DNA from 4 places in the Mesorhizobium sp. GW821-FHT07A06 genome. Region 2 is predicted to be linked to each of the others. Evidence: predicted binding sites of a transcription regulator. Region 2 holds the regulator's gene; each other region holds the start of a gene.
The links. Region 2 encodes PhoB, which activates phosphate uptake and scavenging genes when phosphate is short. Its sites were predicted from a motif close to TGTCATNNANCTGTCAT; they were not measured.

Region 1 (7,301 bases), on a different contig from region 2:
GCGCAACGATGCCTGGATCATCGAGGACGATTACGACAGCGAGTTCCGCTATGCCGGCCCGCCGCTGACCTCGCTGCAAGGCATGGACGGCGCCAACCGCGTCGCCTATCTCGGCACCTTCTCCAAAGTGCTCTTCCCGGGCCTGCGCATCGGCTATGTCGTGGTGCCGGAACCGCTGCTCGATGCCGTGATGGCGGTCAGGGCCCGCTCCGACCGCTACCCCTCGACACTGGCCGAAGGCGCGCTGACCGACCTGTTGAACGAAGGCCACTTCGCCGCCCATCTCAGACGCGTGCGCCGCCGGGTGCAAGCCGCGCGCGACGTGCTGGTGGCTGGCCTGCACGCCAATTGCGGCGATGCGCTCGATGTGACGGTTCCCGAACAGGGACTGCATCTGATGTCGATGCTGAAGGGTGCGGGACCGGACACCGCCATCGTCGAAGCCGCAAAAGCGGTGGGCGTCGGCGCGCGGGCGCTGTCCGCGATGTTCATCGACGGCGCGCCGAAGCACGGGCTGGTGCTGGGCTTTTCCGGGTTCTCGGATGAGGAGTTGAAGGCGGCGACGGCAAGGTTGGGCGGGGTGATGCGGCATTCTCTCGCTTCGTCATCCTAGGGTCTGCGCCGCGTCGCTTCGCTCCTTGCTTCGCCCTAGGATGACAAAGGCGCGGGTACCGCCTCATCAATCCCCATCCGCCGCGGGCTTGGCCTTGCCGCACTGCGCCAGCACCTTGCCTATGGCCCCGCTCGAGCCCTTCAGCGGAAAGCTGATCGGGCCATATTTGGCGGCACTGACCGACACATCCCCCTTCGAGCGCAGCAGGTCGAGCAGCGGATCGGCCTTGGCCAGATTGACCACGAAATAACCGTACATTTCCTCAAGCTGCAGCGTCTTGGTCACCGTCTTGCCGTCGGCCTTGAAGTCGAACGCGCCGCTGATTCCGGGCTCCGTCTGCTGGCCGCTGGCGCCCAGATCGTAGCTCAGCACCGGCGTTTCGAAACAGGTCAGCATCAGTTGCGCGTCGCCCTTCGGCCCGCCGCAGACCGAGGCGGTCAGCACCTTGCCGCCTTCGTCTTCCTCCATCTTCGCGCTCCAGCCGCTGCACGACGCGGCAAAGGCCGGCTGCGCGGCCTGCAGCGCGGCCAAGGCACCGGCGACGACGAGATGTCCTGCTTTCATGAATTCCCCCTGACAATTGCAGCACCCGCGGCCAGCATATAGGAAAAGCGATCCCGTGGCATCGCCTGTCGCGGCACGGCCGTTCGGGTCGTTTTGGAGAGCGTTGTGTCGAGAGTTCGCCTGTGTCTTCTGCTGGCCGCCCTGGTGGCCTTGCCGCCCACCGCCCATGCCGAGTGGAAGCCGGTCGAGAAGGTCGAGACCTACGCCATTTCGGGCCAGTCCGGGCTGGAGCTCTACCGGTCGATCGGCGAGAACGGACCCAATGTCGGCATTACCCGCGCCATCGCCTACACCAATTTCAAGCTGACCTGGGGGGTCCGGGACTACAAGCCCAGGGGCAAGGATTGCGTGCTGACCGCGGGGAAGCCGAAACTGATCATCACCTACACCTTGCCAAGCCCATCCGCCCCGCTACCGCCGGCCGTCCAGAAGAACTGGGAAGTGTTCATCGCCGGCGTCAGCGCCCATGAGAAGGTGCATGGCGCCAGCATGATAAAAATGGTGCATGACATCGAAGCCGCGACAGACGGCCTGACCGTCGCCGATGACCCCAAATGCAGCAAGACCAGGGCCGAAGTGGTCAAGCGGCTCGATGCGATCTCGAAGGCGAGGATACAGGGCAGCCGGGATTTCGACCGCGTCGAGTTCGGCCAGGGCGGCAATCTGCAGAAGCTTGTGCTAGCCTTGGTGAATGGCGGCTGAGCACCATCATCGCGGCTCGATCAGGTCCGGCCCCCCAGCCCCGACGCCATGGCGCGGTCGCCACGGTGGCAAACTCGCGCCTTTCCTCTTCCCCGTCGATCGAGGGCCGCTCGGCCCGCCGCCCTACCGGCCCAGATCAAGCGCGGCGCTCAAATCCCCCATCGGCGGCTGGTCGTTGTTGCGCAGCGCCTTGTCGCGGGCGACGATGCCCGGCAGCACCGGCAGGTCGTAGCGCGCGGTGATGAAGCGCAGGATCGACGTCGTGTCGTATTGCGTGTGGTCGACCGTGCCCATCTTGGCGTAGGGCGAGATGATGAAGGCCGGGACGCGGTTGCCCGGGCCCCAGCGGTCGGCTTTGGGCGGCGCGACATGGTCCCAGAAGCCGCCATTCTCGTCATAGGTGACGACCACCAGCATGTGGCTCCATTGCGGGCTCTTCTCCAGATGCGCGACGAGGTCGGCCAGATGCTGGTCGCCCGATGTCACATCGGCATAACCGCTGTGCTCGTTGAGATTGCCTTGCGGCTTGTAGAAGCTGACAGAAGGCAGCTTGCCGTCGTCGATCGCCTTGATGAATTCGGAGCCGTCGAGACCGCCATCCCTGAGATGCGCGGTACGCGCGGCGGTGCCCGGCGCATAGGCGGCGAAATAGTTGAACGGCTGGTGATGGAACTGGAAGTTCGGCACCGGCGTCGCGTTCTTGCCGTCGAGCGTGGCCTGCCAGGCGCCGGCATACCAGGCCCAGTCGATCCCCCGCAGCGAAAGGAGGTCGCCGATGGTGATATCGTGCTGCGGCGGCAGCGTCGTCGGCTGCGCCGGGTCGGCCAGCGCCTTGTCGCCGCCCTCGGCCGGCTTGTTGGCGCTGGGCTGGTAGGGTGGCTGCATGGTGTTGACGACATGGAAGTCGGGCGTGATGGCGCCGTCATTGACGAATTTCGGCACGCCGCCAAGGGCGGAGGGCGGCGAGTTGTCGGCGACCTTGAGTGTCTTGCCATCGGCCTCGACGACGGCGATCTGGCCCTTCACCGGGCTGGTATCGGCGTTTGGATAGACCGGGACGCAGGCGCAGGCGAGCTGGAAATGGTTGAGGAAGGAACCACCAAAGGCGCCCTGGAAGAAATTGTCGGCCAGCACGTATTTCTTCGCCACCGCCCACATCGGCAGGCTGGAGCCGTCATAATGGCCCATGACAAGACCGCCGGAATCGGCCCAGGCGGCGAACTTGTCGTTCCGGCCGTCATCGATCTGCATCTGCTCCTGGTAGAACCGGTGCCAGAGGTCGCGCGTGACGACGGAGGTCTTCTCGTTGAAGCCGCTGGCGTCGTCTATGGCGAAGCTGGCGTTGCCGAGATGCGCCGACTGCGCCTCGGTCACAACAGGCGTCACGCCCTTGGCGGTCAGCCCGCCCCAGGCCGGCGGCAGTTCTGAAAGCGGCTTGCCGTCGCGGTCGAGCTGGCGCGCCTGGTCGGCCGAGACATTGGCCAGCCCATTGGCGCCGGGGAAGCCGCCATAAAGATTATCGAAGCTGCGGTTTTCGGCATAGATGACGACGACGGTGTCGATCTTGTCGTAGCCGGGAGGGGCGGCGTTGGCAGCGCCAGCGACCGATGCCAGGGCGGTGGAGGCCAGGAAAAGCGAACTGAAGGGCCGCATCAAGGAGTCCTCATGGCTAAGGGGAATGGCTAGAGGCGTCGTGCATGGCCGGAGGCCGCGCATGCAAAGAGCTACGTCGATGCCTTGTCACCTTTGTGACACTTGCCTCGCCCGCGAACACGGTTTCGTGAAGAACGGGAGCAGTCATCAATCCGTTGCAGTGCGACCCTAACTGCGGAGCGAAATGGACCGGGAAGCGATGACGACGGGACGAGGCAAACGCCTGATGATCGCGGCCGCTGCCGCCTCGTTGTTCGGCCTTGCCCTCGCCTGGCCGCAAACCCTTGTCCATGCCGGATCCGGCAGCGTCCACCCCGGCCCGCTGTCGCGTGCCGATGCCTTCGCGCGGGCGCAGGCACTCACGGCGCTTGGCCGAAAAATGTTCTTCGATCCGGCCCTGTCCGCCTCGGGCAGGCAGGCCTGCTCGTCCTGCCACGACCAGCGTCACGCCTTCGGCCCGGCCTCGGCCAAGCCGGTCGAGATGGGCGGTCCAAACCTCGACCAACCAGGCGTGCGCGCCGTGCCGTCGCTGCGCTATTTGCAGGCGGCGCCCGCCTTCACCGAGCATTTCTACGATTCCGAGGACGAGGGCGACGAGAGCGTCGACAATGGCCCGACCGGCGGCCTGACCTGGGACGGCCGGGCCGACCATGGCAAGGACCAGGCGAAAATCCCCCTGCTCTCGCCTTTCGAGATGGCCAACAAGGACGGGGCCGCCGTCACATCAGCCCTGCGCAAATCAGCCTATGCCGGCGAGTTCAAGGCGGCCTTTGGCGACGACGTGTTCGACCACCCGGACGATGCTTTCGACGCCGCCGCCGAGGCGCTCGGCACGTTCGAGCAGAGTGCGCCCGATTTCTATCCCTATTCCAGCCGCTACGACGCCTTCCTCGCCGGCAAGGCTGAGCTCACGGCGCAGGAGCTGCGCGGCCGCGCGCTGTTCGAGGACGAGGCCAAGGGCAATTGCGCCAGCTGCCATCTCAGCGAACCCGCCAATGACGGCGAGCCGCCGCAATTCACCGATTTCGGCCTGATCGCCATCGCCGTGCCGCGCAACGCGGCAATTCCCGCCAATGCCGATCCCGACTATGTCGATCTCGGCCTGTGCGGCCCGCTGCGCACCGACTTCAAGGGCCGGACCGAGTATTGCGGCCTGTTCAAGACGCCGACGCTGCGCAACGTCGCGCTGCGCAAGAGCTTCTTCCACAACGGCACGTTCCACACACTGCGCGACGCGGTCGCCTTCTACGCCAGCCGCGACACCGATCCCGGCCGTTGGTATCCCAGGAATGCCGATGGCACGGTCCGGCAATATGATGATCTGCCAAAGGCTTACTGGCCGAACTTGAATCAGGAACCGCCCTTCAACGGCAAAAAGCCCGGCGACGGACCGGCGCTCAACGATGCCGAGATCGACGATATCGTCGCGTTTCTGCAGACGCTGACGGACGCCGATCAGCAGGCCGGGACAGTGCCCGCGAACTGACCCCTTGCTAGCGCCGCCAGGCCGCCAGATCGGCCAGGATCCCTGCCTTCAGCGCGGGGTCGGCGTAGCTCGCCTGCACCGATGTCGCGGCGAGCTGGCGGATGGTTTCGTCGTCCCAGGCGAAGGCCTCGGCGCAAGCGGCGTAGGATGCTTCAAGCGTGGTGTCGAGCAGCGCCGGGTCGTCGGTGTTGATCGAGACCGGGACACCGGCCTTGCGCAGGGCGTCGAGCGGATGTTGCTCCAGCGAGGGATAGACGCCAAGCGCCAGATTGGAGACCGGGCAGATGCCGAGCGGAATCCGTCTTTGCGCCAGCAAGTCGACAAGGTCCGGATCCTCGATCGCCCGCACGCCGTGGTCGATGCGGTCGGCACCCAGCAGTTCTATTGCGTCGCGAACGCCTTCGGGCCCGCTCGACTCGCCGGCGTGAACCGTGCGCCGCAAACCCGCCGCGCCGGCACGGCGAAACGCCTCGGCGAAGCGCGGGCCGGTGCGCCCGGCCGCCGCTTCGTTCCCGTCGATCGACAAGGCGACCACGCGCCTGTGCCTGATGTCGCTCAGCAACTCCACCAGCTCGATCGCTTCCGCCGCCGACTGGGTGCGCAGCAGGCTGACGCAAAGCCCCGCCGGCGGGTGCCCATCCTGTTCGGCGGCAGCGAAGCCCGCGTCGAACGCGTCGATCATCCCCGGAATATCCTTGTGCCAGTGCGGCCAGTGGGTCGGATTGACGATGACGTCGGCGTAGCGCACGCCGCTTCGGCCCATGCGCTGCGCGAATTTGTAGGCCGTGGTGGCGAGGTGTTCGCGCGTGCGGAATGTCCCGCACAACCAGTCGAGCATCTCGAGGAAGCTTTTGAGGTCGTGGGCTTCGAACAGCCTGTCGCGCGGCGCCCACAGCGGAATGCCGGCTTCCTCGCAGTTCCGGATCACATCGTCGGCCTCGAAGCAGCCCTCGATATGGATGTGCACTTCGGCTTTCGGCAGTCCGATGAAGTCGGTCAATGACGCCCCCCCTCTTGGCCGGCACCATCAAACCATGAAACGGTCGCTGTCGGTTTCAAGAAATGATTGAAAGAACTGCGCAAGGGCCGCGAGATTGGCGGCGCCTGCCAGAAACTGACTCCTCGCCCCGCTTGGTCTACGCACAACGCTCGTCCGGCAAAGCTCCCTTCCTTTCCCTCCGGAGGGGGGAAAGGTGGCGCTGCGAAGCAGCGACGGATTGGGGGAACCGCGTGCCAATCAAGCCTCGGGCCGATCAGTCACGCCAGTCACGGAAGATGTGTGCATGGCGTAGCCGATCGAACCCAAGCTCACAGCGCCCTGATGACACCCCCATCCACCCGAATGTTCTGGCCGGTGATGTAGCCCGCACCGTCCGAAGCCAGGAACGCGATGGTCGCGGCGATTTCCTCCGATGTGCCGTAGCGTTGCATCGGCACGTTGTCGCGGCGCTCCTCGGTGGCCGGCAGGCTGTCGATCCAGCCGGGCAGCACATTGTTCATGCGCACATTGTCGGCGGCGTAGGTGTTGGCGAAGATCTTGGTGTAGGCGGCAAGGCCGGCCCGGAACACGGCCGACGTCGGGAACATCGCATTCGGCTCGGCCACCCAGGCGGTCGAGATGTTGATGATGGCGCCGCCCTTCTGCTTGACCATCTGCGGCGCCACGATGCGCACCGGCCTGATCACGTTGAGCAGATAGACATCCATGCCGGTGTGCCATTGCTCGTCCGTGATCTCCAGGATCGGCGCACGCGGGCCGTGGCCGCCGCTGTTGACCAGCACGTCGATGCGGCCAAAACGCTCCAGCGTCAGGTCGGCGAGGCGCTGCAGATCCTCATTCGACTGGTTGGAGCCGGTGACGCCAAGCCCGCCCAATTCCTTGGCCAGCGCCTCGCCCTTGCCCGACGAGGACAGGATGGCGACCTTGAACCCATCCGCCGCCAGCCGCTTGGCCGCCGCCGCCCCCATGCCGCTGCCGCCGGCCACGACCACAGCCACTTTTTCTACACTCATTGGATTTTCCTCTTCGGGTTGGCGGGAGCCGCAAACGGTGTTTTCGGGATCCGGGCGCTGATATAGCTGGTTTTTCCGCTCGGTTCGAACCAGAATGCCTGAAATCAACCAGTAGAAAAACTCCTGCATGCCCGAAGCCTTCCTGAGCCTGCCGCCGCTGAATGCGCTGCGCGCCTTCGAGGCCTCGGCGCGCCATCTCAACTTCCGCATCGCCGCCGAGGAGTTGAACGTCACCCAAGGTGCGGTCGCCCAGCACATTCGCGGGCTGGA
Region 2 (7,301 bases):
AAAGATCGATCGAGGCGTCGTCGACGGCCCGGATGCCGCCAAAGGCGATCGAGATGTTGCGCATGTCGACCAGCGGCGTGCTGGCGGCGGGAGCGGTTTTGTCAGCCATGGTCTTTCTCCCCCTAAACCCGCTTGCGGTAGACGGTGTCGAGCCAGACGGCGATGACCAGAACGGCGCCGACGACGATGCTCTGCAGCGGCGAGTCGACGCCGAGCAGCACCATGCCGGACTGCAGCGACTGCATCAGCAACGCTCCGAGCATGGCGCCGATGATCGTTCCCGAGCCGCCGGCCAGCGACGTGCCGCCGATGACGGCGGCGGCGATGACAAGCAGCTCGTCCAATGTGCCAAGCACGTTGGTCGACGAGTTCTGCCGGGCAGACGAGATCGCGGCGGCGATCGTGGCCAGCACGCCCATGATCATGAACACCTTCATGGTGATCCAGCGCGTGTTGATGCCGGCCAGGTTGGCGGCCTCCGGGTTGCCGCCGATGGCAAAGACATAGCGGCCGAAACGGGTGCGGTTGGTGATGAAGGTCATGATCAGCCCGACGGCGATCGCCATCAGCACCGGGATGGCAATGCCGTGGGCGATGAACAGGCCACCCTCGGGCACGGTGATGTTGTTGGCGGCGGCGTATCTGTTCACGATGCCGATGGGCCACGGATAGGAATTGGCCAGCCACACCGCGCCCATGATGACGGCGCAGGTGACGGTGCCAAGCAGCGTCTCGGCCCAGACCGGGCGCAACGGGAAGCGGAAGCGCTTGCGCTGCACCCGCCCGTTGAACAGTGCAAACACGACGGCGAGGCAGGCGACGATGCCGACGATCCAGCTCCAGGTGGCGCCGATCGATCCGGCCGGGCCGCCGCCCATCAGCTGGAACGTGGCGTCGAGCGGGGCCACGGTCTGGCCTGACGTGACCCACCAGGCGGCACCGCGCCAGACCAGCAGGCCGCCCAGCGTGACGATGAAGGCCGGCACTTCGAGATAGGCGATGATGAAACCCTGGAAAGCGCCGATCAGCAGCCCGAGCGCCAGCCCGATGACCAGCGCCAGAACCCAGATCCACGGATTGCCGAGTTCAAGCCCGACGAACCGGACCAGGAAATGCACCTGGGCAAAGCCCATGACCATGCCGATCAAGCCCTCGGCGGAGCCGACGGACAGGTCGATATTGCGCATGACTATGACCAGCACCATGCCGCAGGCCATGATGGCGACCGCGGAGGTCTGCACCGACAGGTTCCACAGATTGCGCGGAGTGAGAAAGGTGCGGCTGTCGAAATCGAGCGGATTGACGCCCAGACGCAGACTCGAAATCACGTGCAGCCCGACCCAGATCAGCAACAGGGCACCGATCATGCCGAGCATGCGGGTGTCGATCTCGGTTGCCTTCAGGAACCGGGCAACCGCGCCAAGCTCCGACGCACGCGCGGTGTCGACCTGCGGGTTGGACGTCGTGTCGGTCATGATTTCCTCCCACCGGCCGGCCATCCGGCACGGATGCCGGAACGCAGCCTAGAAGCTATCCGCCTGAGGCGGAAACACAAATTTTTTTGAGAAAACGCCGCGGCTTTTGGGCCGCGGCGTCGATGTCGAACCGTGCTGCGCCGTTCTAGTTGCAGGCCGCGACGCTGCCGGCGGCGACGCCCGCGCAGACTTCGTCCTTCTTGATCCAGCCGGCATCGATGACGAGATTGAGATTGTCCTTGGTGATGGCGACAGGGGTCAGGAACAGCGACTTGACGGTGTTGCCACCAGGTGTCGTGAAATCCTTCACGCCGGCAATGTCGGTCATCTTCTTGCCGTCAGCCAGCTGCGAGGCGATCTCGGCGGCATTCTTGCCGAGCTCGCGCGCGTCCTTCCACACCGACACGGTCTGGGTGCCGAGCGCGATGCGGTTCAGCGCGGCATGATCGCCGTCCTGGCCCGACACCGGCACGGTACCGGCAAGGCCTTGCGCCGTCAGCGCCGCGACGACACCGCCTGCGGTGCCGTCATTGGCGGCAACCACGGCATCGACCTTGTTGTCATTGGCCGTCAGGAACTGTTCCATGTTCTTCTGGGCGTTGGCGGGCAGCCAGCCGTCCGTATAGGCCTCGCCGACATTCTTGATCTTGCCGCTGTCGATGGCCGCCTTGAGCACTTCCATCGAGCCCGAGAACAGGAAATCGGCATTCGGATCGGCTCCCGAGCCCTTGATGAAGACATAGTTGCCTTCCGGCTTGACCTTGAACACCGCGCTGGCCTGCAAGCGACCGACTTCCTTGTTGTCGAAGGTCAGGTAGAAGACGTCCTTGTTCTCGATCAGTCGGTCATAGCCGACGACCGGAATGCCTTCGTCCAGTGCTTTCTGCACCGCCGGGCCGATCGCCGAAGCATCCTGCGCCAGGATGATCAGCGAGTTGGCGCCCTGCGAGATCAGGCTCTCGACATCGGTAAGCTGCTTGCCGGGATTGGACTGCGCATCGGCGGAAATGTACTTGTCGCCGGCGGCCTCGATCGCCTTCTTCATGGCGGCCTCGTCGGTTTTCCAGCGCTCTTCCTGGAAGTTCGACCACGAAACACCGATGACCTTGTCCTTCGCCTGCGCGACCGACGCAAGCGTCAGCGACATGGCGACACCCGCCAGGATGGCGGCCGTGAATCTCTTCATGATATCCTCCCTGCGCCGCGTATGGCGCGACCAAACTGACCCGAAGGCCGGCACAGAGGCTCTATTTTTTCGAGCCTCAAAAAAAATACTGGTCCATCGTCGAAACGCTGTCAACATCGATTCTGATGGATATTGAGGTGTCGCGGACTTTTTTTCGAGCCCCGCAATAAATAAATGACAGCACCATCCGCTTCTGCCAGTATTTGTCCCGGTTGCCGGCAGTGTTCGAGGGGCAGGAAGAACCGCGGCGACCGGGGAGGATGTGGGAAAGTATGTCGGTCGGAATCCGCCACGACGATCTGCGCCGGCGCAACCGCGCCATGGTGATTGCGGCCGTGCGCCGGGCCGGCCAACCGTCGCGCACCGAGATCGCCGCGACCACCGGCCTCAGCCATTCGACCATATCGGCGATCTCTTCCGACCTGATCGGCGAAGGCATCCTGGCCGAGGGCAAGCCGAGCGAGGCCGGTGCGCTCAAACGCGGCCGGCCACAGGTCGGCCTCGGCCTCAACCCGGAGGCCGCGGCCATCATGACCGTGGTGCTGTCGCTGAATTTCCTGTCCGTCGCCGTCATCGACTATGCCGGCCAGGTGATATCGGAGGAACAGCGCCGGCTGGACACGCTGACCATGTCGCGTGAGGCGCTGATCGGTGAATGCGTCGCCATTGTACGGCGCCGCCTCGAGGATCCCGATATCGACGTGCGCAGCGTCGCCCGCATCGCACTGGCGATCCAGGGCATCACCGACACCGAGGCCAGGGCCATGCTGTGGTCGCCGATCACGCCGCAGACCGATATCGCCTTCGCCGACATACTGGAAGCCGAGTTCGGCATCCCGGCCACCATGGAGAACGACTGCAACATGATGGCCGTGGCGCTGCGCTGGCGCGACCCCGAACGCTACCGCGACGACTTCATCGCCATCCTTTTGTCGCACGGCATCGGCATGGGCCTGGTGCTGAAGGGCGAGTTGTTCACCGGCACCCATTCGTCGGGCGGCGAGTTCGGCCACATGATCCATCGGCCAGGCGGCGCGCTCTGCCGATGCGGGCGGCGCGGGTGCGTCGAGGCTTATGCCGGCAACTACGCCATCTGGCGCAATGCCAGGCAGCTTGGCGAGGACACCGAGCCGGTCGCCGATGTCAGCGATGCGCAGATGCGGGCGCTCGCCGCCACGGCACGTGAACGGGCCGGGCCCGAGCGCGAAGCCTATCGCAAGGCCGGGGAAGCACTGGGTTACGGCCTCGGCAGCCTGTTCGCGCTGATCGATCCCGCCCCCGTGGCCATGGTCGGCGTCAGCGCCGCCGCCTTCGACCTGATCGAGCCGGCATTGCGCGAGGCGATCGCCCAGACCGCTGGCGGCCAGCACTCGAAATCGATTTCGTTCGACACCGAACCGAACGAGCTGCCCCTGATCCGCGAGGGCTGTGCCATGCGCGCACTGACCTTCGTCGATCAGGAAATCTTCGCGCCGGGCGTGCAGGCGAGAGGGAGTGCTGGGAAGAATGTGGCTTGAGCGAACGCCTGTGCCGATCCCACAGATCAGCGCTGGAGATTGGCCGAGCCCCCTCGAGGTCGTCATCCCTGGCCGGAGCAGGAGCGAAGCTCCGTCGCGGAGACCCTGGGATGACGAAGCCATAAGCTCTGAGCCAACACCAAATGCGTTCTATCCGGGAGCGGATGCAACCCGTCAACGCTTCCGCGCCAAGGACCTAATCCTCACGGATCGCGTAGCCTGCCCCACGGATGGTGCGGATGACGTCGGGCATGCGGCCATTGTTGACCGCCTTGCGCAGGCGGCCGACATGCACATCCACGGTGCGCTCGTCGATATAGATCGTCTCACCCCAGACATTGTCGAGCAGTTGGCTGCGCGAGAACACGCGGCCGGGATGGCGCATCATGAATTCCAGAAGGCGGAATTCGGTCGGCCCAAGCCGGATCTCGCTCTTCTTGCGGTAGACCCGGTGCGATTCACGGTCGAGCACGATGTCGCCGACCTTGAGCACGCTGGACAGCACTTCCGGCTTGGCGCGGCGCAGCAGCGCCTTGACGCGGGCCATGAATTCCGGCGTCGAGAACGGCTTGACCAGATAGTCGTCAGCACCGGTCGAAAGGCCGCGCACGCGGTCGCTCTCCTCGCCGCGCGCCGTCAGCATGATGATCGGCAGCCGTTCGGTCTCGGGCCGCATGCGCAGGCGCCGACAGAGTTCGATGCCGGACACCGCCGGCACCATCCAGTCGAGCACCAGAAGGTCGGGCACGTTCTCCTGCAGGCGGATTTCAGCCTCGTCGCCGCGCGGCACCACCTCGACCTGGTAGCCTTCGGATTCAAGATTGTAACGGAGCAGCACTCCCAGCGGCTCCTCATCCTCCACCACCATAATGCGTGGCGCGATCATCGATTGGTCACCTCTTGCGTCAAGCCGCCGGCGCCGACATCGCCGTCTCGTCCTGTTTGGGGCGGTTGGCGGGCAGTTGCGTGCCGGTCAGGACATAGTACGCGTTCTCGGCGATGTTGGTCACATGGTCGCCGATGCGTTCGAGATTCTTGGCGCAGAACAACAGATGCGTGCAAGCGGTGATGTTGCGCGGATCTTCCATCATGTAGGTCAGGAGTTCGCGGAACACCGACGTGTATTTGACGTCGATGCGTTCGTCGTCGGCGCGCAGCTTCGCAAGCGCGGCGGCATCGCGCGCCGCATACTCCTCGATCACGCCCTGCACCTGGATCAGCACCAGTTGCGCCATGGCGTCGATGGAATGCGACAGGTCGCGCGGCGTTGCGGCGAGACCGACGGTGCCGACGCGCTTGGCGATGTTCTTGGCAAGGTCGCCAATGCGTTCGAGGTCGCCGGCCATGCGGATCGACCCGACGACATGGCGCAGATCGTCGGCCATCGGCTGGCGCTTGGCGATCAGCGTGATGGCGCGATCGTCGAGTTCGCGCTGGCGTGCATCCATGATGGCGTCGTCGGAGACCACGCGCTGTGCCAGCGCATTGTCGGAATTCAACAGCGCCTTGGTGGCACCGCCGACCATCGAGCCGGCGAGATCGCCCATGTCGCTGATCAGCCTGCTGATCTGTCCGAGATCCTCGTCGAAGGCTGCGACTGTGTGTTCGGCCATGATCCTGGTCCTCGTAATGCGTGCGATCAGCCGAAGCGGCCGGTGATGTAGTCTTGCGTGCGTTTTTCGCGGGGCGACGTGAAGATCTTCTCGGTACGGTCGAATTCGACCAGTTCGCCCAGATACATGAAGGCGGTCTGCTTCGAGACGCGCGCCGCCTGCTGCATGTTGTGGGTGACGATGACGATCGTGTAGTCGGCTTGCAGCTCGTCGATCAGTTCCTCGATCTTGGCGGTCGACAGCGGATCGAGCGCGGAGGCCGGCTCGTCGAGCAGGATGACCTCCGGCTTCACCGCCACCGTGCGGGCGATGCACAGCCGCTGCTGCTGGCCGCCCGACAGGCTGAGGCCGCTGGCATTGAGCTTGTCCTTGACCTCCGTCCACAGGGCTGCGCGCTTCAGCGCCTGCTCGACACGGCCGTCCATCTCGGCCTTGCTGATCTTCTCATAGAGCCTGACGCCGAAGGCGATGTTCTCATAAATCGACATCGGGAACGGCGTCGGCTTCTGGAACACCATGCCGATCTTGGTGCGCAAAAGGTTGAGGTCCTGCGAGCGGTCGAGAACGTTCTGGCCGTCGAGCAGCACCTGGCCCTCGGCGGTCTGCTTGGGGTAGAGCTCGTAGATGCGGTTGAAGACGCGCAGCAGCGTCGACTTTCCGCAGCCGGAAGGGCCGATGAAGGCGGTGACGCTGCGCTCGGGCAGCGACAGCGTGATATCCTTCAGCGCCTTCGACTGGCCGTAGTAGAAGTTGAGGTTCTTGACCTCGATCTTGGCCTTGGCCGCCGCCTCGGCGGCGATCGTCATGTCTGGAGACAACATCTGGCTCATTTGTCCTCTCTGCGTCCTGTCAGGCTGCGCGCAAAGATGCTGAGCGCGAGAACCGTCAATGTGATTATGAGTGCGCCGGTCCAGGCCAGTTGCTGCCATTCCTCGTAGGGGCTGAGAGCGAACTGGAAGATGGTGACTGGCAGGCTGGCCATCGGCGCGTTGAGATTGCTGGACCAGAACTGGTTGTTCAGCGCCGTGAAAAGAAGGGGTGCGGTCTCGCCGGAGATGCGGGCAATGGCCAGCAATATGCCGGTGACGATGCCCGAAAGTGCCGCGCGATAGGCGACCGAACGGATGACCACCCAGCGCGGCGCGCCGATCGCGGTGCCGGCTTCGCGCAACGCGTTCGGCACCAGATTGAGCATGTCCTCGGTGGTGCGCACGACGACCGGGATGACCAGGATGGCCAGCGCGACGGCACCGGCGATCGCCGAGAAATGCCCCATCGGCCGCACCATCAGCTCGTAGACGAACAGACCGATGATGATCGATGGCGCCGACAGAAGAATGTCGTTGATGAAGCGCACCACGGTGGTGAGCTTCGAGAAGCGGCCGTATTCAGCCATGTAGGTGCCGGCCAGCACGCCGATCGGCGTGCCGACGATGATGCCGATGATGGTCATCACGATGCTGCCGTAGATAGCGTTGAGCAGGCCGCCGGCGTCACCGGGCGGCGGGGT
Region 3 (7,301 bases), on a different contig from region 2:
CGAAGGGCGCTTCGGCGCCTCGCGCACACCGGTCAGGGCGGCACTTCTGCGGCTGGAGACCGAGGGGCTGGTTGGCAGGGATGGCCGTGGCTGGACGGTGTCGCCGATCAACCTTGCCGAGCTCGAGCAGATCGCCGTCTATCGCGAAGCTGTCGAGGTCGCGGCCGTGCGGCTGACATGCATGCACGCCGAAAGCAGCGCCATCGATATCATCGAGGCGATGCTCGATTCCTGCGACGAAAACACGCCGCGCGAGGAATGGCACCGTGTCGGCATGGATTTTCACATCGAGCTGGCGCGCCTGTCGGGCAACGAATTCCTGTTCAGGGCAGTGCGCGATGCCATGACGCGCCTGTCGCGGGCCCGCTGGTTGGAGGTGCGTGACGAGGCGGCTCTGGGACGCGCCTGGGCCGAACACCGTGCCATTCTGGCGGCGGCCCGCCTTGGCGAGGCCGACGAAGCGGCGCGCCGGCTTTCGGCCCATATCGTCGGCAGCCGCGACCGGCTGGTGACGTCGCTCGCCAACGATCGACGCGGTCTTCGCGCCAGGGGATTTGCCGTCGTCGCCGCTTGAAGCAAGTCCGGGAAAAGTGTGAAGCGGTTTTCTCCCCGGAATTGCGTCCAGCATAAAGAGACAGAGGCGGTTCGGCGTTTCCGTGAAGTCGGGACTGTTCCGCACGGGCAGGGCGCTGCCGGGCAAAAGCGGCGTCCGCACGCGAAGCGCACTTTCGGCCTCGCTTCACGGGCGCCGATGGCGTAAGAGCGGCGATGGAAAACAACCGATTTGAAACACCCGTGACCGTCAAGTCCGTCACGGCGGGAAGCACTCAGCTCTTGCGCACGGCCCGCGAGGCTTCCGATTACCTCCTCAACAGCTGGCCCGGCAAGCGCAGTCCAAAGCATCGCGCGGCGCTGCAGGCTTGCCACGATGCGCTGGCCGGCGACAAGCCGGCCATGAATGCCAGGCGCGCCTTTATCGCCGCGGCGCGGGAAGTGGACGTTTTTATCAGCGACAAGGCGCCCGCCTGACACAGGGCGGCGAGCTGGATTGAGGCAAGGCCCGCATATGCGGGCCTTTTGCCGTCATTCCGCTGTTTCGTTTTCGATCTCGGTCTCGGGTTTTGAACGTTCCCGCGCGGCAACCTTGGCCGCCAGCTTTTCGGCCTTCTTCGCCGCCTTCTGCCGGTCACGTTCCTTGCGTTCCTGATCGTAGTTTGGTGCTCGCGCCATATCGGTTCCTTTTGACCTGCCTTGCGGCTCTGACCCTGCCTAGGAGCATTAGCCGTCAAACACAACAGCTGAAGCGGCTCTGCGCGGGCGCGGCGTCGCGGATCCGCAGGGGGGCTTGCCAGACGGGCGCCGTAATGATGTAGAAAACGCGGGGCGCCAGCGTATTGAGAGCTGCTCGTTTGTTTTGATCAAGTGAACCATGGCCACAATTGCGCGGACGTCGGCAAAGGTTTTCTATTATGCGCGAAACGTCGCGCGCGATGTCATTCCACAAGCCTTGTTTCGCCGCAGACTGGCCGTCCGCCTCGAAAAGGCCAGGCTTTCCGACGAGACGGCGCGCCGGCGGGTGAATTACTACAACAAGCTGCAGGATGGCTTCGCCCCAAGCGCCAATGCCATGCGCATCAGCAAACTGCCCTTCACGCCGACCATGTACTATTACGACCTGAAGGAGTTCGCCCGCTACTTCGACCCCGGATTGCTGATCGATCTCGAATTCGGCGACGTCAGGAATGTGCCGAAGGTGCCGACGATCGTGAAGGACCGGCCGATCCGTGATGACGACAAGAACGCGGTCATCATGAAGCTCGACAAGTTTCGTCACTTCCAGATGCCGGCTGACGCCATCTCGTTCGCCGACAAGCTGCCTGTCGTGGTCTGGCGCGGCGATCTCAACAATCCGATCAGGACGAGATTTCTGAAGGCGGTGCGCGACCTGCCGTTCTGCGATGCCGGCTCGCACAAGCCGAACGCTCCGGCCGAATACGCCAAGCCGTTTCTCAGCATCAGCCAGCACCAGCGCTACCGCTACATCGTCTCGCTTGAGGGCAATGATGTCGCGACCAACCTCAAATGGATCTTGAGCTCGAAGTCGCTCTGCCTGATGCCGCCGCCGACATACGAGACATGGTTCGCCGAGCGACAGCTCGAGCCCAATGTCCACTATGTGCCGCTCGAAGCTGATTTCTCGGACCTTGCCGAACATGTGGCCTATTTCGAACGCAACCCGGAGAAGGCGGAGCGTATCACCGCGGCTGCGAACGCCTATTGCCGGACCTTTGGGCACGAACAGACCGAACAGGCGATCTCCCTGCTGGTGCTGTACAAATATTTTGTGCTCAGCGGCCAGATCAAGCCGGATGCCGAGGTCTGGCGCTGCATAACGGGCTAGTTGCCCAGGCCCTTCCATCGAAGCCGGGAGGCACGCGCTGGACGACCGCCGCGCCAGTAAATGCCTGGCACAACGACGCGCGGGCGTGACGCGGGAACAAACTCGGCTGTCGTGTGTTTTGGTCGCGTTTGTCCTGATCAACGTGAACCATGGCCGGCATAAAAAGAACGACGCAGAAGGTTTTCTATTACGCGCGAAACGTCATGCGCGATATCGCGCCACAGGCACTCTTCCGACGACGGCTGGCGGACCGCCTGGAGCAGGCCAGGCTTTCGGACGAGGCCGTGCGCCGGCGGTTGAATGACTACAACAAGCTGCAGGACGCCTTTGTGCCTGGCCCGGATGCGGTGCGCATCGACAAGATGCCGTTCGAGCCGAGCATGTACTATTACGACCTGAAGGAGTTTGCCCGCTATTTCGACCCGTCATTGCTTCTCGACGTGGAGTTCGGCGACGTCATCGGGGTGCCGAAGGTGCCGACGCTCGTCAAGGACCGGCCGATCCATACGGACAATGGCAATGCGGTCATTCTGAAGTTCAACAAGTTCCGCCACTTCTACATGCCCGCCGACGCAGTCGCCTTCGCCGACAAGCTGCCGGTCGTGATCTGGCGCGGCGATCTCAACAATCCGATCAGGACGCGGTTCCTGGACGCGGCGCGTGACCTGCCATTCTGCGACGTAGGTTCACACAAGCGAAGTGCGCCGGCCGAGTACAGCAAGCCCTTTCTCAGCATCCGCCAACACTTGCGCTACCGCTATATCGTCTCGCTCGAGGGCAATGACGTGGCGACCAACCTCAAATGGATCATGAATTCGAACTCGCTGTGCCTGATGCCGCCGCCGACCTACGAGACGTGGTTCGCGGAGAGCCGGCTCGAAGCCAACGTCCACTATGTGCCGCTCGATCCGGATTTCGCCGACCTTGGCGAAAAGGTTCGCTATTTCGAACGGCATCCGGCGCAGGCCGAGCGTATTGTTGCCGCGGCCAATGCCTACTGCCGGACATTCTCCAATGAGCGGGACGAGCAGGCTGTCTCCCTGCTCGTGCTCTATAAATATTTCGTGCTCAGCGGCCAGATCGAGCCCGATCGCCAACTCTGGCACTTCATCGAGGGCTAGCGCGCTTCGGCCGGAGAGTCAGATGACGCTGCGGTCAAGAACCATATCGGCGGGGCCGAAGCGATCCTTTGCCGTCAATTGCTGGTGCCAGTAGGGGTAGAGCAGGGGCGGGCGGCTGACCGCGTCGAGGCGCTGGCGTTCTTCGGCGTTGAGCTCCAGGGCTGCCGCGGCGAGATTGTCCTTGAGTTGGGTATCGTTGCGGGCGCCGATCACCAGCGAGGAGACGGCGGGGCGGCCGAGCAGCCACGCAAGTGCCACCTGCGCCGCCGAGACGCCGCGAGCCTTGCCGATCTCCACCAGCACATCCACGATCCGCCAGAGCCGATCCTCGTCCCGGATCGGCGGCTCGGACCAGCCCGCGAGCTGGCGCGCGGTCGGGCTGTCGCGGCGGTATTTGCCGGACAGCAAGCCGCCGGCGAGCGGGCTCCAGACCAGCACGCCCAGTCCCTGGTCGACCGAGATCGGCAGCAGTTCATATTCGGCCTCGCGTGCTTCCAGCGTATAGTGGATCTGCTGGGTGACGAAGCGTTGCTGGTGACGGCTGTCGCTGATGGAGAGCGCCTTCATCACCTGCCAGCCGGACCAGTTGGAGCAGCCGATATAGCGCACCTTGCCTTGGCCGACCAAGGTGTCGAGCGCGGCCACCGTTTCCTCGACCGGGGTAAGACCATCCCACTGGTGGACGAAATAGATGTCGATGACGTCGGTCTTCAGCCGCTTCAGGCTCTTTTCGCATTCACGGATCAGATGGTGGCGCGACAGGCCTTCGTCGTTCGGACCGCCGCCGATCCGCATGCGCGCCTTGGACGCGATCAGCACGTCGTTCTTGCGCTTGCCGCCGAGTGCCTCGCCGATGATCTCCTCCGACAGCCCGTTTGAATAGACATTGGCGGTGTCGATGAGGTTGATGCCGGCGTCGATGCACATGTCGATCATCCGCTTGGCTTCGGTAAGATCGCTGTTGCCCACCGCGGCGAAGGGCCCGGTGCCGCCGAACGTCATGGTGCCCAAAGTCAATGTCGAAACCTTCAGGCCGGAACGGCCAAGGGTGCGGTATTCCATGTCAGTCCTCGCGATTGTGTTGAATTGGGGTGCCGCGAAGGGCAGCCCGGAATGCGACCGGGGATTTGTAGGACAATTTGCCCGGCTTGTCGTCATGCAAAGATGGTGGATCGATCACGCATGGCGGAGCTTTCAACGGCCGCGGTCGCGCCCCGAACTGCAATAAAACCGTCACCGCCGGCCTATATTGAATTCGGCTAAGGTGTTTCCATTGCAGGCCACGGGCCTGCAGTTTGGGTGCCGGACATGAACCGACAGGGCTTGCTAGCGGAGCGACCGATATGACCGAGCTGAGACAGAATTCTCCCGCCAAGGATTGGCTTGAAGCCGAGCTCGCCGACACGCTCGACGAAGACTATGAGCTTGAAATGTCGGAGCCGGCGCTGTCGATGGAGATCGCCAAGATCTACAAGAACTCGCATCCGCCTTCGATCGATCGCATGCAGTATTTTCGCGACCTGATCACCTTGCAGTCCGAATTGATCAAGCTGCAGTCCTGGGTCGCTTATCACAAGAAGAAGCTGGTGGTGATTTTCGAGGGCCGTGACTCTGCCGGCAAGGGCGGCGTCATCAAGCGCATCACGCAGCGGCTCAATCCGCGCATCTGCCGCGTCGTGGCACTTCCGGCGCCGACCGAACGCGAGAAGTCGCAATGGTATTTCCAGCGCTATGTCCCGCATCTGCCGGCTGGCGGTGAGATCGTGCTGTTCGACCGCTCCTGGTACAATCGCTCCGGCGTCGAACGAGTGATGGGCTTTGCCTCGCAGGAGCAGGTCGAGGAGTTCTTCCACGACGTGCCGGAGTTCGAGCGCATGCTGGTGCGTTCAGGCATCACCGTGGTCAAGTACTGGTTCTCGATCACCGACGAGGAGCAGCAGATGCGCTTCCTGATGCGCATCCACGATCCGATGAAGCAATGGAAGCTGTCGCCGATGGATCTGCAATCGCGCGTACGCTGGGAGCAGTACACCAAGGCCAAGGAGGAAACCTTCGCCCGCACCAACATTCCGGAGGCGCCCTGGTTCATCGTCGAGGGCAACGACAAGAAGCGCGCGCGGCTGAACTGCATCGACCATCTGCTCAAGCAGATGCCTTACGAAGAGGTGCCGCACGAGGAGATCACGCTGCCCGAGCGTGTCTTCAATCCCGAATACGAGCGCCAGACATTGCCGCGCGAACTCTACGTGCCGGAGAAGTATTGAGCACCTTGTCCTTCTCCCCGTTCACGGGGAGAAGGCGCCCGAGGGGCGGATGAGGGGCTGCGCCGGCGTTGGCGATTGAGCCCCAATGCCATTGGTAGCTTGCCGCTAGTCTCCAAATGTCAGCGACGCCCCTCATTTGCCCTGCCGGGCATTTCTCCCCGTATAGTGACGGGGAGAAAGAGCTGTAGTCACGCCCGCCCGATCGTCACGTGCGTGGCAAGTGTCGTCGCAACCTGCTCGGTGCATCGATAGCCTAGCTTCAACATATCCAGGCCGGCAAAGAGGTTCTCGCCCCTGCCAAGCAGCACGGGCGCCACCGCCAGGTGCATCTCGTCGATCAGCTTTTCCTGCAGGTACTGGCGGATGGTATCGACACCGCCGCCCACCCGCACGTCCTTGTCGCCGGCCGCCGACCTTGCCTGCTCGAGCGCCGAATGGATGCCGTCGGTGATGAAGTGGAAGGTCGTGCCGCCTTCCATGGTGATGGGTGCCCGCTTGTGGTGCGTCAGCACGAAAACCGGCACATGGTAGGGCGGGTTGTCGCCCCACCAGCCCTTCCACTTGTCGTCGGGCCATTCTCCGCGGATCGGCCCGAACATGTTGCGGCCGAGGATCCAGGCGCCGACATTTTCGAAACTGCGCGCCGCGAACGTCTCGTTGGTATCGGTGGTCCCGCCATCTTGTCCGAGCACCATCGTGCGGAAGGTGCGGGTGCCGACCATCCATTTGTGCAGGTTCTCGCCTCCCACGCCGAGCGGATGTTCGAGGGTCTGGCCAGGCCCTGCGCCATAACCGTCGAGCGACAGGGTGAAAGCATTGACACGAAGTTTTGACACCATTGCCTCCTGAACCGCATGTAATTTGCAATCAGTGGCCGTTTAACCTAACTGCTTGCAAAAAGCAATTGGTTTCGTGTGAATGCGCAACGGGCTACAGAAGGCTCCTGACAGCCAGCTGGGAAAGATCGTTCAAAACAAAAGATAACGGCGCTGATACGCCACATCGCTGGGCTTCGGCGGCTTTCTCGTTCAGGTTTGGTGCGAGCTACCCCTTAAGCATCTCAGCCACTTCCGGTGCGAAATAGGTGAGGATGCCGTCGCAGCCGGCGCGCTTGAAGGCGAGCAGCGATTCCAGCATCGCCTTCTCGCCGTCTATCCAGCCATTGGCGCCGGCGGCCTTGATCATCGAATATTCGCCCGACACCTGGTAGGCGAAGGTCGGCATCTGGAATTCGTCCTTCAGCCGGCGGATGATGTCGAGATAGGGCAGGCCTGGTTTGACCATCAGCATGTCGGCGCCCTCGGCGATGTCCTGCTCGGCCTCGCGCACCGCCTCGTCGGAATTTGCGTGGTCGATGTAATAGGTCTTCTTGTCGCCCTTGAGCAGCCCGGCGGTGCCGACCGCCTCGCGATAGGGGCCGTAGAAGGCCGAGGCGAACTTCGTCGCGTAGGACATGATCGCCACGTCCTGGAAACCGTTGGCGTCGAGCGCGTCACGGATGGCGCCGATGCGGCC
Region 4 (7,301 bases), on a different contig from region 2:
AGATTGGCCGGTGACGCTGGCCGAAATGGAGCCGTACTACGCCAAGGCGGAAGCCAAGATGGGCGTCACGGGCACCAATGACTGGCCGCGCCTGCCGGGCAACAACAACTTCAAGGTTCTCAAGGCGGGCGCCGACAAGCTCGGCTACAAGGAATGCCATACCGGCAACATGGCGATCAACTCCGTCGAGCGCGACGACCGCAATTCCTGCCAGCAGACCGGCTTCTGCTTCCAGGGCTGCAAATGGGGCGCCAAATGGTCGACGCTCTACACCGAAATCCCCAAGGGCGAGGCGACAGGCCACCTCGAAGTCCGGCCGAACGCCATGGTGATCAAGATCAACCATGATGCTTCGGGAAAGGTGACCGGCGTCGTCTACGCCGACAAGGACGGCAAGCTGCAGGAGCAGAAGGCCCGCATCGTCGCGGTGGCCGGTAACTCGATCGAAAGCCCGCGCCTGCTGCTCAATTCCGAATCGAGCAAATTCCCGCATGGCCTGGCCAACTCCTCGGGGCAGGTGGGCAAGAACTACATGCGCCACACCACGGGCTCGGTCTACGCGATCTTCGACAAACCGGTGCACATGTATCGCGGCACCACCATGGCCGGCATCATCCGCGACGAGGCGCGGCATGATCCGTCACGTGGCTTCGTCGGCGGCTATGAGTTCGAGACGCTGTCGCTCGGCCTGCCGTTCATGGCGGCGTTCCTCAACCCAGGCGGCTGGGGACGCTCCTTCACCACGGCGCTCGACCATTATGACCACATGGCCGGCTTGTGGATCGTCGGCGAAGACATGCCGCGCGAGGAAAACCGCATCACGCTGCATGCCGACGAAAAAGACGAGCATGGCATGCCGATCGCCGACGTGCATTTCGATGACCATCCCAACGACACGGCGATGCGCGACCACGCCTACAAGCAGGCCTCGGCGCTCTACGCGGCGGTCGGCGCAACGCGCACCTTCCCGACACCGCCCTATCCTTCGACGCATAATCTTGGCACCAACCGGATGAGCGAGAAGGCGGCCGATGGTGTCGTCAACAAGCACGGCCAAACGCACGACATCAAGAACCTGTTCGTGTCGGACGGCAGCCAGTTCACGACGGGTGCCGCGGAGAACCCGACCTTGACCATCGTGTCGCTGGCGATCCGCCAGGCCGACTACATCGCCGCCCAGATGTCGGCCAAGACGATCTAACCTCCCGACTGCCTGCTGGCGCGGAACCTGACTGGGTTCCGCGCCTTTTTTGGTGAGCCTGAACCTTATGCCCCGACCGGCTGGCCGTCCTTGCGGCGGATGGCGACCACCGATGGCCTCGGCGGCTGGCCGTCCCGGAAATCCGGCCACAGGGACTGCGCCTTGTCGAGCGTTTCGGCATCCTCGGAGGGATGCTGCACCGAAAGGAACAGCGTCGTGCCATCTGGCGTGAAGCAAGGGCCGGTCGCTTCCGCGCCATGCGGGCAGGTGAACAAAAGCTTCGGCAGGCCGCGCGCCGCGCCTTCCGTGTCGACGCCATAGACGCCGTCCGGCAGGCCGAAATCATTGGCGCCGTCGGTCGCCACCCAGAGCCGGCCGGCCGGGTCGAAGGTAATGTTGTCAGGGCAGACGAACCAGCCATTGTCCGACGTCTCGGGATGGAAGGTTGCGCCGACTTTGGTGTCCTTTGGATTGCCGCAGAGCACGAACAGGTCCCAGGCGTATTTGTCGGCGGTATGGTCGGCCTCGGCGCCGCGGCCCCCGGGCGGGATCAGCTCGACGATATGACCCCAGAGGTTTTCGGGCCGCGTGTTGGCCGGATTGACCTTGGATTCGTCTCGCTTCTTGTTCTTGGTCATGACGGCGTACACGCGGCCGGTGACCGGATTGGTCTCGATGTCCTCCGGCCGGTCCATCGGGGTCGCGCCGAGCGCGTCCGCCGCCAGCCGTGTCTTCAACAGCACCTCGGCCTGGTCGGCGAAGCCGTTCTCGGCGGTGAGCTTGCCCTGACCATGAACCAGCGGCAGCCATGTCAGCGAGCCATCGGCGTCGTAACGGGCGACCGAGAGCACGCCATCGTCCAGAAGGCCGTTGCCGGAGGCGGGGTTCGCCTTGTCGTAAGCCTTGTTCGAGACGTAGCGGTACATGTATTCGAAATAGTCATCGTCGCCCATGTAGACGACGATGCGGCCGTCCTTGTTGAGGACGACCGTGGAGGCCTCATGCGACATGCGGCCAAGGGCCGTGCGCTTCACCGGCTTCGATTGGGGATCATAAGGGTCGATCTCGACCACCCAGTCGAAGCGGTTCGGCTCGTTCGGCTCCTTGTCGATGTTGAAGCGGTCATGGAAACGGCCACGGCCATAGATATCGGAGCCATCAAAGCCATAGCGGTCGAGAATGTCGGCGGTCGGTGCCTTCTTCGGATCGCCGCCGAACAGGTCGGAAACGCCTTCCTCGCAAGTCAGCACGGTGCCCCAGGGGGTAAAGCCGCCGCTGCAATTGTAGCTGGTGCCGAGCACTTTCGTACCGGTCGCGTCGGCGGACGTCCTGAGTAGCGCGTGGCCGGCTGCGGGCCCGGAAACGGTCATCTCGGTGTTGGCCGTGATGCGGCGATTGAGCGGACTGTCCTCGACGGTTTGCCACTTGCCGTCCTTGAACATGACCTCGACGATCGAGTGGCCCATCGCCGCCAGGCCGAGATCGACCTGCTCCTTGCTCATCGTCTTGCCGGCGTCGTCCTCGGTCACGCCGGGAAACATGACATTGGGCGAGATGTATTCGTTGTTGACGCAAAGCAGGCCGTGATCGGAATTCACCGAGCCCTTGGGCAGCGGCAGGAAGGCGATGTAATCGCAATTGTAGCCGAAACGCTTTTCCTGCTCGGCGGCCGCGACCGTGCTGCCGTCGAAATCCGGCAGGCCGGCGACGAGCGGATCGCCCCAGCGCGCGACGATTGTTGTTTCATAGCCATCGGCGGCGGCATGGGTCTTGTCATAGACCCGCTTCAGTTCGGGAAAGCCCAGTGTGGAAAGCGCGGCGGCATGTGTTTCGCCGGCGAACAACGAGCCGACAAAGCTGCCGCCGGCGATCAACGCGCCGGAAGCGATGCCGCCTTTGAGGAGCGTGCGGCGCGAGACGCGCTCGGCGATGATTTCGCGAATGACAGGGGAGGATGAAAACGGGAAGTTGGCCATGTGTCTGCCTCTCGATGTGGATGGGTGACGGCGCACCGCTGCCTATCCAGCTTCGGCAACATCCAGATGACATGAGAAGGGCGGGCAGGGCCTGCAGACCGCACCCGCCAAGGCCTACGGATTGCCTCCCTTGGTGCAGGTCGATGCCGTGAAGGCGCCATCGGGCTGCTTCATGATGATGTCGAAGGAAGGTGGGCTCTCGCCGTCCAGCGTTGCCTGGGTCAGCGACAGCGAGTTGCCGCCCGCCGTATAGCCGCCGAGCGGACCCAGCCAGGAGATGACGCCGTTTGCATCCATCTGGTAGTTGTAGCCCTGCTGGGCGGTCCCGAAGGTGACCGGGCCTGTGTAGACATTGCCCTTGATGGTGATGTCGCCGAGGTTGAGGAACATGCCGAGCAGGTAGACCTCGCAGTGATAGGTGCCATCGGGCATCTTGCCGTCGCTGAAGTCGGCCCGTGCGATCCCGGTCGCTGCCGCCAGAAGCATCATGCCGATGAAAATGCGATAAATCAGGGACGCCATGACGTTGCTCGGTTGAGACGCGAGCTTGCCCCATTTTTGGGCCGTACCGCAACATTTGTCGTCCGCGTCCCGCGTGCGGAGATCAAAATCTAGGCATTTGCTAAAATTGGACAAAAATTAGGCAGACGCCTGGTGCGTTGCGCAAATTTCCCTCAACCAATTTTTAACCGGCTCTCTTTTGTTTGTTTCACCTAATATAATAACAATCTGATAATATTCGTCTATTTGCCGTTTTTCAGAATCCGCGCAGCGGTTGGCATGGGGGTTGCATTGTAGTGTTGCGGTGCAATCAACCAGCTTGGGAGTCTTCCGTATGAGGGGTAATTTCTCGACAATAACAAAAATGTTCTCGGCAAGCGTGGTCGCCGCAGGCCTGCTGATGTCGGCGCCCGCCAAGGCGGCGGAGGACACGATCAAGGTCGGCATTCTCCATTCGCTGTCGGGGACCATGGCGATTTCGGAGACGACGCTGAAGGATGCCATGCTGATGCTCATCGACGAGCAGAACGCCAAGGGCGGCCTGCTCGGCAAGAAGCTTGAAGCCGTTGTCGTCGATCCGGCATCCAACTGGCCGCTGTTCGCCGAAAAGGCACGCGAGCTGATTTCGAAGGACAAGGTCGCGGCTGTGTTCGGCTGCTGGACCTCGGTGTCGCGCAAGTCGGTGCTGCCGGTGTTCTCCGAACTCGACAACATCCTGTTCTATCCCGTCCAGTATGAGGGCGAGGAAAGCGAGCGCAACGTGTTCTACACCGGTGCGGCTCCGAACCAGCAGGCCATTCCGGCCGTCGACTATCTGATGAGCGCGGATGGCGGCTCGGTGAAGCGCTGGGTGCTCGAGGGCACCGACTACGTCTATCCGCGCACCACCAACAAGATCCTAGAAGCCTATCTGAAGTCCAAGGGCGTCGCGGCCGAGGACATCATGGTCAACTACACGCCGTTCGGTTTCTCGGATTGGCAGACGGAGGTCTCGGCGATCAAGAAGTTCGGTTCGGCCGGAAAGAAGACCGCCGTCGTCTCGACCGTCAACGGCGACGCCAACGTGCCGTTCTACAAGGAACTCGGCAACCAGGGCATCAAGGCCGAGGACATCCCGGTCATGGCCTTCTCGGTCGGTGAGGAAGAACTTGCCGGTCTAGACACCAAGCCGCTGGTCGGCCATCTCGCCGCTTGGAACTATTTCGAGAGCGTCAACACGCCTGAGAACAAGAAGTTCATCGCCGACTGGCACAAGTTCATCAAGAACAACAAGCGCACCACCAACGACCCGATGGAAGCACACTATATCGGCTTCAACATGTGGGTGAAGGCAGTCCAGAAGGCCGGCACCACCGATCCGGACAAGGTCATCGACGCCATGATCGGCGTTTCGGTGCCGAACCTGACCGGCGGCTATTCGACGATGATGCCGAACCACCACATCACCAAGCCGGTGCTGATCGGTGAAATCCAGGCCAATGGCCAGTTCGAAACAGTTTCGAAGACGCCGGGCCTGGTGATGGGCGACGAATGGTCCGACTACCTGCCCGACTCCAAGGACCTGATTTCCGATTGGCGCGCGCCGCTGAGCTGCGGCAACTTCAACGTCAAAACCGGCAAGTGCGGCGGCAAAGGCACGAACTGATCCTCCCGGGCTGGGCCTCCGGGTCCATGCCCAAGACCGCGCGCGTCCGGACTGTTTCCTCCACTGTCCGGACGCCCATTCAACCTTCAAGGGTCACCAAGAGCCGATGAAGATTTTCCATGCGATGGGCCTGGCGCTCTTGTTCCTGTTGGCGACGCTGTCGTCTTCGGGCGCTGCGGAAGCCGATCTGCGTGCCATTATCGCCAAGTTCGCGACAGTAACGGACTTTTCCGAGACGGGAGCCGTCGTTCAAGAGTTGACAGCCACCGGCGACCCGGCTGTAGAACGGCCGCTTGCTGCATTGGCGGACGGCAATCTTTACTTTCGCACGGCCGACTCGATGGTGTTTGTCGGCGAGGAAGGCGACGAGAACGTCAAGCTTTTCGATCCGCTGAGCGGCGAGGCAGCAGGAGAGGCCTCCGCGGACGACATCACCAAGATCAGCGTCAACAACACGTTGCGCCGCGCCATCCGTGATGCATTGGGCACGCTGACGCTTGGTTCCAAGGATCCGGCTGTGCGCATTGCCGCAGCCGACACTATGTTCAAGACACCCGATGCTGCCAACATCGAGCCGCTCGACGCGGCGATCGCCAGTGAAAGCGTGGCGAGCGTCAAGGCTTTGCTCGAGCAGGCCCGTGCCGCGTCCATACTGGTTTCAGACAAGCCCGATGCAGACAAGTTGGCGGCCATCGCGCTGATCGGCGCGCGCGGCGACCGTAACGCGGTTTCGCTTCTCACTTCCGTCGAGGCCAACGCCTCGGGAGCAGTGAAGGAAGCGGCGACGGCCGCGATCGCCAGCATCAATTCCACGCTGGCTTTCTGGGATGCCGGCCAGAACATCTGGTACGGCATTTCGCTGGGCTCGGTGCTGCTGCTCGCCGCGATCGGGCTCGCCATCACCTTCGGCGTGATGGGCGTCATCAACATGGCGCATGGCGAAATGGTGATGCTGGGTGCCTATACCACCTTCGTCGTCCAGCAGGTGATCCGCACATCCTTTCCCGGCCTGTTCGACTGGTCGCTGGTGATCGCACTGCCGCTTGCCTTCCTCGTCGCCGCACTGGTTGGTCTCGCCATAGAACGCGGCGTCATCCGCTTCCTTTACGGCCGACCGCTGGAGACGCTGCTGGCGACATGGGGCGTGTCGCTGATCCTGCAGCAGGCGGTGCGCTCGATCTTCGGGCCGACCAACCAGGAGGTCGGCACTCCATCCTGGATGTCGGGTTCGTTCTATGTCGGTCAGTTGGCCATCACCTGGAACCGTCTGTGGATCCTCGTTTTCGCGCTCACCGTGTTCGGCGTGTTGCTCTACGTGATGAAACGCACGCCCTGGGGCCTCCAGATGCGGGCCGTCACCGCCAACCGCCGCATGGCCGCCTCGATGGGCATCAGAACGCCATGGGTCGACGCGCTGACTTTCGCGCTGGGATCCGGCATTGCCGGCATCGCCGGCGTCGCGCTAAGCCAGATCGACAATGTCTCGCCCAATCTCGGCCGCGGCTACATCATCGACAGTTTCATGGTCGTCGTCTTCGGCGGTGTCGGCAATCTGTGGGGCACGCTGGTCGGCGCCTTCTCACTCGGCATCGTCAACAAGTTCCTCGAGCCCTATGCCGGCGCGGTGCTCGGCAAGATCGTCGTGCTGGTGCTGATCATCCTGTTCATCCAGAAGCGGCCGCGCGGCCTGTTCGCGCTCAAGGGCAGGGCGGTGGAAGCATGATCACGGGACGCTTCTTCGCCGCAGGCGCGGACCGCCGCATCGCCATCACCATTTTCGTCCTGTTGGCGGCGGCCATCATCGTGCCGCTGCTCAACCTGGCTGTTTCTCCGGCAAGCGCGTTCTACATTCCGCCCTATATCGTGGCGCTGACCGGCAAATATCTCTGCTATGCGCTGCTGGCGCTCTCGCTCGACCTGGTCTGGGGCTATTGCGGCATCCTCTCGCTTGGCCATGGTGCCTTCTTCGCGCTCGGCG

Region 1: a site for PhoB is predicted at 3,675-3,691, ahead of AC07SZ_RS09145 (acid phosphatase). Genes of this name have one in related genera too.
Region 3: a site for PhoB is predicted at 4,743-4,759, ahead of ppk2 (polyphosphate kinase 2). Genes of this name have one in related genera too.
Region 4: a site for PhoB is predicted at 3,233-3,249, ahead of AC07SZ_RS23240 (PhoX family protein). Genes of this name have one in related genera too.

What each region holds. Positions count from the first base shown of each region.
Region 1 covers NZ_JBWKRC010000002.1:754,833-762,133, forward strand. The annotation lists gene pdxR (MocR-like pyridoxine biosynthesis transcription factor PdxR) at 1-613, shown strand, start outside; gene AC07SZ_RS09135 (hypothetical protein) at 680-1,177, opposite strand; gene AC07SZ_RS09140 (DUF922 domain-containing Zn-dependent protease) at 1,283-1,879, shown strand; gene AC07SZ_RS09145 (acid phosphatase) at 2,003-3,532, opposite strand; gene AC07SZ_RS09150 (cytochrome-c peroxidase) at 3,732-5,018, shown strand; gene add (adenosine deaminase) at 5,026-6,018, opposite strand; gene AC07SZ_RS09160 (SDR family oxidoreductase) at 6,327-7,031, opposite strand; gene gcvA (transcriptional regulator GcvA) at 7,159-7,301, shown strand, end outside.
Region 2 covers NZ_JBWKRC010000005.1:492,966-500,266, reverse strand. The annotation lists gene AC07SZ_RS19605 (ATP-binding cassette domain-containing protein) at 1-109, opposite strand, end outside; gene AC07SZ_RS19600 (sugar ABC transporter permease) at 123-1,475, opposite strand; gene xylF (D-xylose ABC transporter substrate-binding protein) at 1,621-2,661, opposite strand; gene AC07SZ_RS19590 (ROK family protein) at 2,934-4,178, shown strand; gene phoB (phosphate regulon transcriptional regulator PhoB) at 4,375-5,064, opposite strand; gene phoU (phosphate signaling complex protein PhoU) at 5,084-5,791, opposite strand; gene pstB (phosphate ABC transporter ATP-binding protein PstB) at 5,818-6,621, opposite strand; gene pstA (phosphate ABC transporter permease PstA) at 6,618-7,301, opposite strand, start outside.
Region 3 covers NZ_JBWKRC010000001.1:692,998-700,298, forward strand. The annotation lists gene AC07SZ_RS03380 (GntR family transcriptional regulator) at 1-574, shown strand, start outside; gene AC07SZ_RS03385 (DUF982 domain-containing protein) at 796-1,029, shown strand; gene AC07SZ_RS03390 (hypothetical protein) at 1,084-1,230, opposite strand; gene AC07SZ_RS03395 (glycosyl transferase family 90) at 1,430-2,401, shown strand; gene AC07SZ_RS03400 (glycosyl transferase family 90) at 2,551-3,522, shown strand; gene AC07SZ_RS03405 (aldo/keto reductase) at 3,541-4,584, opposite strand; gene ppk2 (polyphosphate kinase 2) at 4,866-5,786, shown strand; gene AC07SZ_RS03415 (dihydrofolate reductase family protein) at 5,975-6,622, opposite strand; gene hemB (porphobilinogen synthase) at 6,831-7,301, opposite strand, start outside.
Region 4 covers NZ_JBWKRC010000007.1:269,221-276,521, reverse strand. The annotation lists gene AC07SZ_RS23245 (GMC family oxidoreductase) at 1-1,201, shown strand, start outside; gene AC07SZ_RS23240 (PhoX family protein) at 1,267-3,177, opposite strand; gene AC07SZ_RS23235 (hypothetical protein) at 3,292-3,699, opposite strand; gene urtA (urea ABC transporter substrate-binding protein) at 4,043-5,323, shown strand; gene urtB (urea ABC transporter permease subunit UrtB) at 5,430-7,046, shown strand; gene urtC (urea ABC transporter permease subunit UrtC) at 7,043-7,301, shown strand, end outside.